Regions from separate parts of the Micromonospora sp. NBRC 110038 genome, predicted to be linked through region 2. Evidence: riboswitches for the same ligand, from Rfam matches in the RefSeq annotation. Region 2 holds a riboswitch; the other holds the start of a gene.

Region 1 (4,692 bases), on a different contig from region 2:
TCGGTTGCGAAGGAGTCGGTGCCGGTGGCAACCATGCCCCCTCATCGTCATGCCCCGGAACGGTCAACCGCTCGCCCGGGTGGTGCCCGCCGTTTCGCACGCCGCCTGCTCACCCTGGTCGCGGCGGTCGCCGTCGGCGCCGGGACACTGACCGCGCCCGCGTACGCCGAGCCGTCGGTGGACGAGATCGAGGCGCAGATCGACAAGCAGTGGGAGCAGCTTGAGCCCACCATCGAGCAGTACAACAAGGTCCGCGCCCAGCTCAAGGTGAACCGCGAGAAGGCGGCGGAGGTGCAGAAGAAGATCGAGCCGCTGGCGCTCGAGACAGAGCTGGCGATGAACCGCGTCGGCGACCTCGCCTCCCGCTACTACATCTCCGGCCCGTCGCAGGACATCGGCGCGCTGCTGGTCAGCACCAAGCCGGGCACCCTCGCCGAGCAGTTGACCATCCTGGACCGGCTGGCCGCGCAGGAGCGCAAGCAGGTCGAGGGCGTGCTCGCCGTCCGGGCGAAGTACGACACCGAGAAGCAGAAGCTCGACACGCTCATCGCCTCTCAGGAGAAGCAGACCAAGGAACTGGCGGCGAAGAAGACCAAGATCAACGGTGAGATCAAGCGGCTCCAGGCGTCGATGCCGAAGACCGTGGTGTCCACCGAGGGCTGCCCGACGGTCACCGGCGTGGTCAGTGCGGCCGCCCGCACCGCCATCAAGACCGCCTGCGCCCAGGTCGGCGACCCGTACGTCTGGGGTGCCACCGGCCCGAACTCGTTCGACTGCTCCGGCCTGACCCAGTTCGCCTACAAGGCGGCCGGGATCCACCTGACCCACTTCACCGGCGCCCAGTGGAACGAGGGCCGTGCCATCCCGCGTTCCGAGGCCCGCCCTGGTGACCTGGTGTTCTTCTTCAGCGACCTGCACCACGTCGGCCTCTACATCGGCAACGACAAGATGGTGCACGCGCCCCGCGCCGGCAAGCCGGTCAACGTGAGCAGCATCAACACCATGCCGGTGGCCGGCTTCCGCCGACCCGGCTGACCCGGCCCGGCCCCCGCGAAGGCTGCGCCGCGCAGCACCGCCCGAAGGCCCCCGGTCTGGTGAGACCGGGGGCCTTCGCCGTGCGCGGACATCGACGTCGGCCACGGGCATGTACGGTGTGTCACGGCCGGTCGGGTTGCGGATCGACGGCGATCGTCTCTACTCTGGCCAATTGTCGGCCGGTAGCTGCACCGCCCAGCCGGGCGGTGACGGTGCGACACCGCCGAGTCGCCTACGAGCGAGCCGGGGACCCAGGTACGCCGGGGTGAATCCGCAGCGGCGCTGCGGTAGGGCGCTCTCCCTTCCCGCCCGAACCCGTCAGCTAACCCGGTAGGCGGTAGAGGAAGAAGGAGAACGGAGCCCGGTGGCACTCCATGCCCCGCGGCGCCCGTCACGCCGGTCGGCCGACGCCGACCGGATGCCGGCTGCGCCGCGTACCCGCTGGTCACGCTGCACCACCCTCCTCGCCGCCCTGGTCGGCGTCGCCGTCGTCCTGACCGGCGCACCGACCGTGGCCCACGCCGACCCCTCGGTCGCCGAGATCGAGCGGCAGATCGACGAGGACTGGAACAAGCTCGAACCGATCATCGAGCGGCACAACGCCACCCGCCAGGACCTGGCCGCCAAGCGCAAGCAGGCCGACGCGCTCGCCGCGCGGATCGGGCCGCTCCAGCGCCAGGTGGACGAGGCGTTGAAGAAGGTCGGGGGCCTCGCCGCCGAGGCGTACAAGGGCGACAACCTCTCGGTGGTCAACGCCCTGCTGGGCAGCCGCACGCCGAGCCAGATGATGGGGCAGCTGGAGCTGCTCGACCGGTTCGCCCAGCGCCAGCAGCACGACGTCCAGGCGGTCGTCGACCTCCGCGACGAGCTGGCCGCGAAGAAGCAGCCCCTCGACGAGATGGTCGCCCAGCTCACCCGCACCGAGGCCCAGCTCGCCGCGAAGAAGAAGCAGATCAACGCCGAGATCGACCGCCTGCAGAAGCTGCGGCTGAAGGTGTACGGCAACGGAGGCGGCGGCCCGCTGAAGCCCGCCCCCTGCCCGGCGTCCTACCCGGGTGGCGGCGCGGGGACGGCGGTGAAGTTCGCCTGCGCCCAGATCGGCAAGCCCTACGTCTGGGGTGCCGAGGGCCCGAACTCGTACGACTGCTCGGGGCTGATGCTGGCCGCCTGGGCGAAGGCCGGCGTCTCGCTGCCGCACAACGCGGCCCAGCAGCGGTCGGTGACCGCCAAGGTCAGCCGCGCCGACCTGCGCCCCGGCGACCTGGTCTTCTACTACTCCGACCTGCACCACGTCGGCATGTACGTGGGCGGGGGCTGGGTGGTGCACGCCTCCCGGGCCGGCGTCCCGGTGAAGATGAAGCGTGTCGACGACGGCCCGATCCACAGCTTCGGCCGCCCCGCCTGAGCTGCAAGAAGGGGCCCCTCCTCACACCCCTCGGGCGGCGGACGGCGCATCGTGCCGCAGGGAGGAGCGGGGCGTCAGCGGGGCGGCCAGGTGCGCCAGTTCTGCCAGGAGCGGCTCGGGGTCGGGCCGCGCTGGCCCTGGTAGCGCGAGCCGTAGACCGCCGAGCCGTACGGGTGCTCGGCCGGCGACGACAGCCGGAAGATGCACAGCTGGCCGATCTTCATGCCCGGCCACAGCGTGATCGGCAGGTTCGCCACGTTGGACAGCTCCAGCGTGACGTGGCCGGTGAAGCCCGGGTCGATGAAGCCGGCCGTGGAGTGGGTGAGCAACCCCAGCCGGCCCAGGCTCGACTTGCCCTCCAGCCGGCCGGCGAGCTGGTCGCCGAGCGAGATCACCTCCAGCGTGGAGGCGAGCACGAACTCGCCGGGGTGCAGCACGAACGGCTCGCCGTCGGGCACCTCGATCATGGAGGTCAGGTCGTCCTGCTGCACCGACGGGTCGATGTGCGTGTAGAGGTGGTTGTTGAAGACCCGGAAGAGCTTGTCGAGGCGTACGTCGATGCTCGACGGCTGCACCAGGGTCGGCTCGAACGGCTCCAGCGCGAGCGTGCCGGCCTTCAGCTCGGCGACGAGGTCGCGGTCGGAGAGCAGCATCGCAACACCATAGCGAGGTGGGTGGGCGGGACCGGTCAGCGGGGCTGCTCAGCGGGCCTGCGAATCGGGTGCCCGACCCGCGCGTCGCGCTTCGCGTGTCGTACAGGTGTTCGATAGAATGCCGGCATGGCTTCCTGGTCCGAATTCGCCGCTGACGAGCCACGACTCGCCGACGGGATCCGTCATCTCATGCAGCAGTACGGGCCGGGCTTCGGCTACCTGGCCACCGTCCGCGCCGACGGCGGGCCCCGGGTGCACCCGGTGTCCCCGGTGATCACCGACGAGGGGCTCTTCTGCTTCGTCGTCGACTCGCCGAAGCGGCGCGACCTCGAACGCGACGGCCGCTACGCGCTGCACTCCTTCCCGCCGGAGGACAGCGACGACGAGGCGTACGTGGCCGGGCACGCCAGGCCGGTGACCGACCAGGCCCGGGTGGCCCGGCTCGCCGAGATCGGGCGGGCCGCGCCGCAGGTGGACTGGCGGCTCTTCGAGTTCACCGTCGACGTGGCGATGCTGGCCCGGCGCGGCGACGCCGGCACCGTGCGCCCGGGTGAGGCGACCGGCCGGCCGGCGGTGCAGGTCTGGCTCGACCCCGGGGCCGCCGGTGCCGCGACCACCACTACCACTGCCACCACCGACGCCGCGAGCACCGCCCCGGGCGGGGGCGCGGTGGGCGTACCGGATCGGCGGTCGGCCCTCGACGGGCGCGGCGCCCATCGCGCGGCGGCCTGACCCCCCACAGACGCCGGTGCCGGCCCGTCGGGAGACGGAGCCGGCACCGGGACGATCAGCGGCAGTGGTGCGTCAGGCCGCGCGGTACGCGTTCCACGCGGTCAGCATGCGGGCCGCCTGGCCGGCGGTGAACTGGTACATGCAGGAGTCGTAGGTGTAGTCCATGAAGTTGGTGATCGGGTCCAGGCCGGTCGCGGTGCAGGTGTCCCGCCCGGTCGGGCACTGGTACGCCGGCGACGCCTCCGCCGGGGTGTCGCTCACGCTGTCGCCCGAGCCGGAGCAGCCGCCCTGGAAGGTGTGGTAGAGGTTCAGCCAGTGGCCGACCTCGTGGGTGCCGGTGTCACCCTGGTTGTAGTTGGTGGCGGTGCCGCCCGGCAGCGACTCGGTCAGCACGACGACGCCGTCCATGCTGTCCAGGCGGCGCTTCGGGAAGGTGGCCCAGCCGAGCAGGTCGTCGCTCAGCTCGCCGAGGTAGATGTTCAGCGTGTTCTTGCCGCCCTCGCGCAGCGACGTCTTCATCGAGCGCTCGGCCGAGGAGCCCTGCACGATCGGGAACCACGCCGGGTTGGTGACCCGGTTGATCTTCTGGAGCTGGAAGCTGAAGGCGGTGGCCGCGCCGCCGGTGGCGCCGCTGTAGGCCTGGTTCAACACGCTGATCTGCGAGTTGATCATCGAGTCCGGGATGTTGCCGCCGGCGCGGGTGCTGTCCTCCTGGATGACGTGCACGACGACCGGGATGGTCACGGTGGCGAGCGCGGCGGCGCCGGCGCCGGCCCGGAAGTTGGCCCGATCGCGCAGGGCTGCGGCGAGGTCGGCCTCCCGCTCGCGGGTCTCCTTGGCGGTCAGTTCGTTCGGCTCGTGCTTGGC
Region 2 (4,692 bases):
CAACGTGTTTTGCCCTGATCCACGAATTGCTCATCCCGAGGGGTGGCGACCGAGGCCATCGGAGGAATACTCTCGGTCGCGGCCCGCGTACTGATGAGGCGCCCGTCAACGGGCGAGTGGAGGTGCTCGCGTGAGCCTGTCGATCGTGAAGTCGGTTCTTTCCGGTGGTGTCATCGAGATCGCCCCGCGCGGTGAGATCGACGTCGACACCGCGTACGAGGTGCGTGAAGCCATCGCCGAGGTGCTCACCAAGGGGCGGCCCGCCCGCATCGAGCTGAACATGCGTCTCGTCACCTTCATCGACTCGGTCGGCATCAGCGCGATGGTGGCCGGCTTCCAGACCGCCGAGGTCAGCGGGGTGAAGCTGGTCGTCACCGAGCCGAGCCGCTTCGTGCACCGGCAGCTCTGGGTGACCGGCCTGCTCGGGCTCTTCGGTGCCCCGGAGCCCTACCTCGCGGGCACGGCCGCCCCCGAGGTGCTGCCGGGCGCCTGACGCGGCTGCCGGCGCTGGTCCACGTGCCGGGGCCTTCGACCCTTCCCCCACGCCCCCGGGTGGGGGACGATCGACGGATGCCCCGGCGCGACAGCTTCCAGTACTCGGTCCAGGCCCGCTGCTCGCGGGCGGAGGCGGTGGCGCTGCTCAGCGATCCCGCCCGGCAGACCGAGCTGCATCCGTTGATCACGCGGGTGCGCCGGCTGTCGCCCCGACCGGGCGCACTGGCCAGCTACGCGATCACCGACGAGCTCGCCGCCGGGCCGGTGCGCTTCGGCGTGACGTACCAGGCGGACGTGCTGGTGGTGACCGACGACGAGATCGTCACGGTGGCCCGGCAGCGGCCGGCCACGACGGTGCGTAACCACACGCGGCTGCGCGACGAGCCGGACGGCCTCGTCCGCGTCGATGTGGAGATCACCCTGGTCGCACCGACGCCGCTGTTCGCGTACGCCTTCCGGCAGGCCCGCTCGGCGCACCTCGGGCTGGCCCGCCGGCTCGGCGAGGTGCTCGGCCGGGCGGCGTAGCGCCCCGGCGACCGTCCCGTCGGGGGAGGGCCGCCGGGGCGGTCGCGGGTCAGATCACCGACAGGTGCACGTGGTTGGTGTGGTCGCTGGACGGGTCCCCGTTTCCGCCGCTGTACGCCTTCCAGCCGCTGCTGGGCAGCCAGATCTGCTTGAACCAGATCACGTACAGCACGGCGAGCCGGTCGGCGTTGCGCACGAAGTACGCGGCCAGGTTGTTGCCGTAGGTGCGGTCCCCGCCGCTGGCCACGCCGCCGAAGCCGCCCTTCTGCGCGGCGAAGTCGCAGGCCCGGCCCTTCGGGTGCTCGCCTGAGCCGCCGGGCCGGTAGCAGGAGACGTACCGGGTGAAGCCGGCGGCCTTGGCCTGGTTGAGCGCGTGCAGGGTGCGCGGGGTGATGCAGCCGTTGGCGGGGGTGGGGTCGTTGACGCTGCACGACTCCGCCGGCCAGGAGCCGTCGGAGTTGCGCTTCGCGGGGGTGGCGTTCGCGCTGGAGGTGCCGCCCGGGCTGGACCCGCCGCCGCTGCTGCTGGCCTTGTTGTTGGCCACGGTGAGGGCCCGCTCGGCCTGCTCCTTGCGCTTGCCCATCAGCGCGACCTGCTTGCGCTGCTCGCGGATCTCGCCGTCGAGGGCCTGCCGGGTCTTCGTCGCCTCGTCCCGGGTGGTCAGCAGCTCGCGCAGCGCCCGGTCCTCGTTCGCGGCGATCGTGTCGAGCGCGGCGGCCCGGTCCAGGAACCCCTCGGGGGAGCTGCTGTCGAGCAGCACCGAGGCGGCGGTGAGCCGGCCCTTCTTGTACGCCACCCCGGCGATCTCGCCGACCTTGGCGCCACGGGTGACCAGCTCGGCCTCGACCGTCTTGAGCTGGCCGCCGAGCTGCTGCTGCCGCTTCACCGACCGGTCGAGGGCGGTCTTGGCCTCCAGGTAGCCCTTGCTCGCCGCCTCGAGCTGGGCGCGCAGGGCGGGCGTGCCGCCCTCCTCGTCGTCGCCGGGTGCGGCGAGCAGGCCGACGGGCGGCGCGGCCCCGGCCGGCGTCACCGGCGCGACCCCGAGGCCGACGGCGAGCGTCAGCACCAGCGCCGCCGCCACCCGGGCGGCGAGCCTTCCTACAGGTGCCACTACTGGCATATGCGTGTCCTTCCGTCAGCCGCCGACCGGGTTAGCTGACGGGTTCGGGACGGAAGATCCCTACCGCTGGAGCGGATGCACCCCACAAACATGGTTCCCCGGCTCGCCCGCAGGCGATTAGGCGGCGGCCACCACAGGCGCCGGAGGGCGCCGCCCGGCGATGGCCGGGGCCGAGCCTACCGGTGCGCGTGGGACCAGCGCTGCTTCCGTGACGGAGGGTACGCGGATGAAACCTGTCAAGTCAGTCATTCGGCCACGAATGTCGCGAAAATTGATGAGCCTCGGTCTCACCAGCCGGCCGGCCCGCAGCCGTCGCGGGCGGCTCCCGGCTCGACCTGCAAGGTGGCGTGCTCGATGTGGAAGTCCTCGTGCAGGGCGGTGCGGGCGGCGGTCAGCACCGCGCCGACCTCCGCGCCGGGCGCCATGGTCAGGTGGGCCGAGGCGACCTCCATGCCGGAGGTCAGCGTCCAGACGTGCAGGTCGTGCACCTCGACCACGCCGGGCACGGCGGCCAGCCGGTCGTGCACGGCGGTCACCTGGAGGTGCTCCGGCGCGGCCTGCACCAGGATGCGCACCGCGGCCCGCCCGAGCCGCCAGGTGCGGGGCAGGATGAACACGCCGATCGCGACGGCCACCGCCGGGTCCGCCCACCACCAGCCGGTGGCCATGATCAGCGCCGCCGCGCCGATCACGCCGACCGACCCGAGCAGGTCGCCCAGCACCTCCAGGTACGCCCCGCGCAGGTTGATGCTCTCCTTCGCCCCGCTGCGCAGCAGGGCGAACGCGGCGACGTTGGCGAGCAGGCCCAGCACCGCCACCACGAGCATCGGGCCGGTGGTGACCTCGGGCGGGTCGCCGAAGCGGCGGACGGCCTCGACGAGGACGTAGACGGCGACGCCGCTGAGCAGCAGGGCGTTGCCGAGCGCGGCGAGCACCTCCAGCCGGTAGAGCCCGAACGTGCGCTGCGGGTCGGCGGTGGCCCGGCGGGTGGCGGTGATCGCGGCGAGCGCCATGCCGATGCCGAGCACGTCGGTGAACATGTGCCCGGCGTCGGAGAGCAGCGCCAGCGAGCCGGTGCCGAGCGCGGTCACCGCCTCGACGATCATCAGCGCGGCGAGCAGCGCGAACGCCGCCCAGAGTCGACCCGAGTGGCGGTCCGCCGCGTTCGCCGCCCCGTGGTGGTGGTCATGACCTGCGCCCACGCCCACACCCTCCGTCCGTGATCCCCGCCCGGCCCAATCTATGCTCACATCGCAATATGTGCAAGTGATCGACAGCGGTCCGGCCGGGGAACGGCCGGGCGCCGGATCAGCCCGTGGGTTCGACGGTGACGAGGCGCTGGGTCGCCCGGGACAGCGCCACGTACAGCGTCCGCACGCCCGACCCCGGGTCGGCCCGGATCTCGCCCGGGGCGACCAGCACCACCCCGTCGTACTCCATGCCCTTGGCCTGGAGGCTGGTCACCACCTGCAGGCGCGGCGCCGCCCGGCCCGCCAGCCAGCCCGCCACCTCGTCGCGGCGCGGCACCGGCGTGATCACCCCGACCGTGCCCTCCACCTCGCCGAGCAGGTCGCCGACCGCCGCGACGGTCGCCGCCGCCAGTTCGGCCGCCGGCACGGTCAGCTCGACCGGGGCCACGCCGGTGGACCGCACCGCGCGGGGCAGCGCCAGGTCCGGGTAGAGCCGGCGGATCTCCGCCGCCGCCACCGCGAAGATCTCCGCCGAGTTGCGGTAGTTGGTGGTCAGCTCGAACTGGTGCCGCCGGCGGCGGCCCAGCGCCGCGTCCCGGGCCCGGGTCAGCTCCTCCGGGTCCCCCGTCCACGCGGTCTGCGCCGGGTCGCCCACCACCGTCCAGGACGCCAACCGGCCACGCCGGCCGATCATCCGCCACTGCATCGGCGACACGTCCTGCGCCTCGTCGACCACCACGTGCGCGAAGTCGCGGTAGTCCTCGGGCCGCTCCCGGGCCGCCTCCCGCGCCGCGCGCTGCCGGTCGGCATGCGTGCTCAGCTCGCGTACGCCCCCGGCGAGCTGGAACGGGTCGCGCCTCGCCCGCTTCGGCTGCAGCGGCTTGCCCAGCAGCGCGTCCAGCTCGTCGAGCAGGGCGACGTCGGCGATCGTGAGCCCCTCGACGTCCAGCGCCCGGTACGCCTCGACGAGCAGGCCGACCTCCGCCCGGGACAGCACCCCGGCGGCGTACCGCCGCAGCCGGTCGGGGCGGGCCAGCCAGCCCAGCACGTGCCGGGGGTGCAGCCGCGGCCACCACGCCTTGAGGAACTCGCGGAACTCGGGCCGCTCGGCGATCTCGTCCTCGAACGCGCGCTGCTCCGGCAGCCGGCCGATGCCCAGCCGCCGGGCCTGCGCCCACAGCGCCGCGAACACCCCGTCGAAGCCCGCCCGGCGCGACTCGTTGCGGCGGGCCCCCCGGCCCAGCGCCCGGTCCCGGATGTCGTCGAGCTCCCGGCGGTCCAGCCGCAGCAGCTCACCCCGGTAGAGCAGGCGCAGCTCGCCCGGCCCGCCCGGCACCGCGTCCCGCACCGCCCGCTCCAGCA

The links. A riboswitch is a leader RNA that binds a small molecule or an ion and turns the genes downstream of it on or off. The one in region 2 is predicted to bind cyclic di-AMP.
Region 1: it holds a riboswitch for cyclic di-AMP, as region 2 does, so the genes downstream of both, LPU61_RS19290 (NlpC/P60 family protein) here and LPU61_RS14590 (hypothetical protein) in region 2, are expected to answer to the same signal.

What each region holds. Positions count from the first base shown of each region.
Region 1 is NZ_BBOL01000005.1:202,505-207,196, reverse strand. Features, by position in the region: gene LPU61_RS19295 (NlpC/P60 family protein) at 19-1,035, shown strand; cyclic di-AMP (ydaO/yuaA leader) riboswitch at 1,247-1,387, shown strand; gene LPU61_RS19290 (NlpC/P60 family protein) at 1,400-2,440, shown strand; gene dcd (dCTP deaminase) at 2,515-3,093, opposite strand; gene LPU61_RS19280 (pyridoxamine 5'-phosphate oxidase family protein) at 3,220-3,825, shown strand; gene LPU61_RS19275 (zinc metalloprotease) at 3,898-4,692, opposite strand, start outside.
Region 2 is NZ_BBOL01000003.1:645,338-650,029, reverse strand. Features, by position in the region: gene LPU61_RS14600 (STAS domain-containing protein) at 131-493, shown strand; gene LPU61_RS14595 (SRPBCC family protein) at 571-1,020, shown strand; gene LPU61_RS14590 (hypothetical protein) at 1,070-2,140, opposite strand; cyclic di-AMP (ydaO/yuaA leader) riboswitch at 2,145-2,274, opposite strand; gene LPU61_RS14585 (cation diffusion facilitator family transporter) at 2,428-3,342, opposite strand; gene LPU61_RS14580 (AAA family ATPase) at 3,449-4,692, opposite strand, start outside.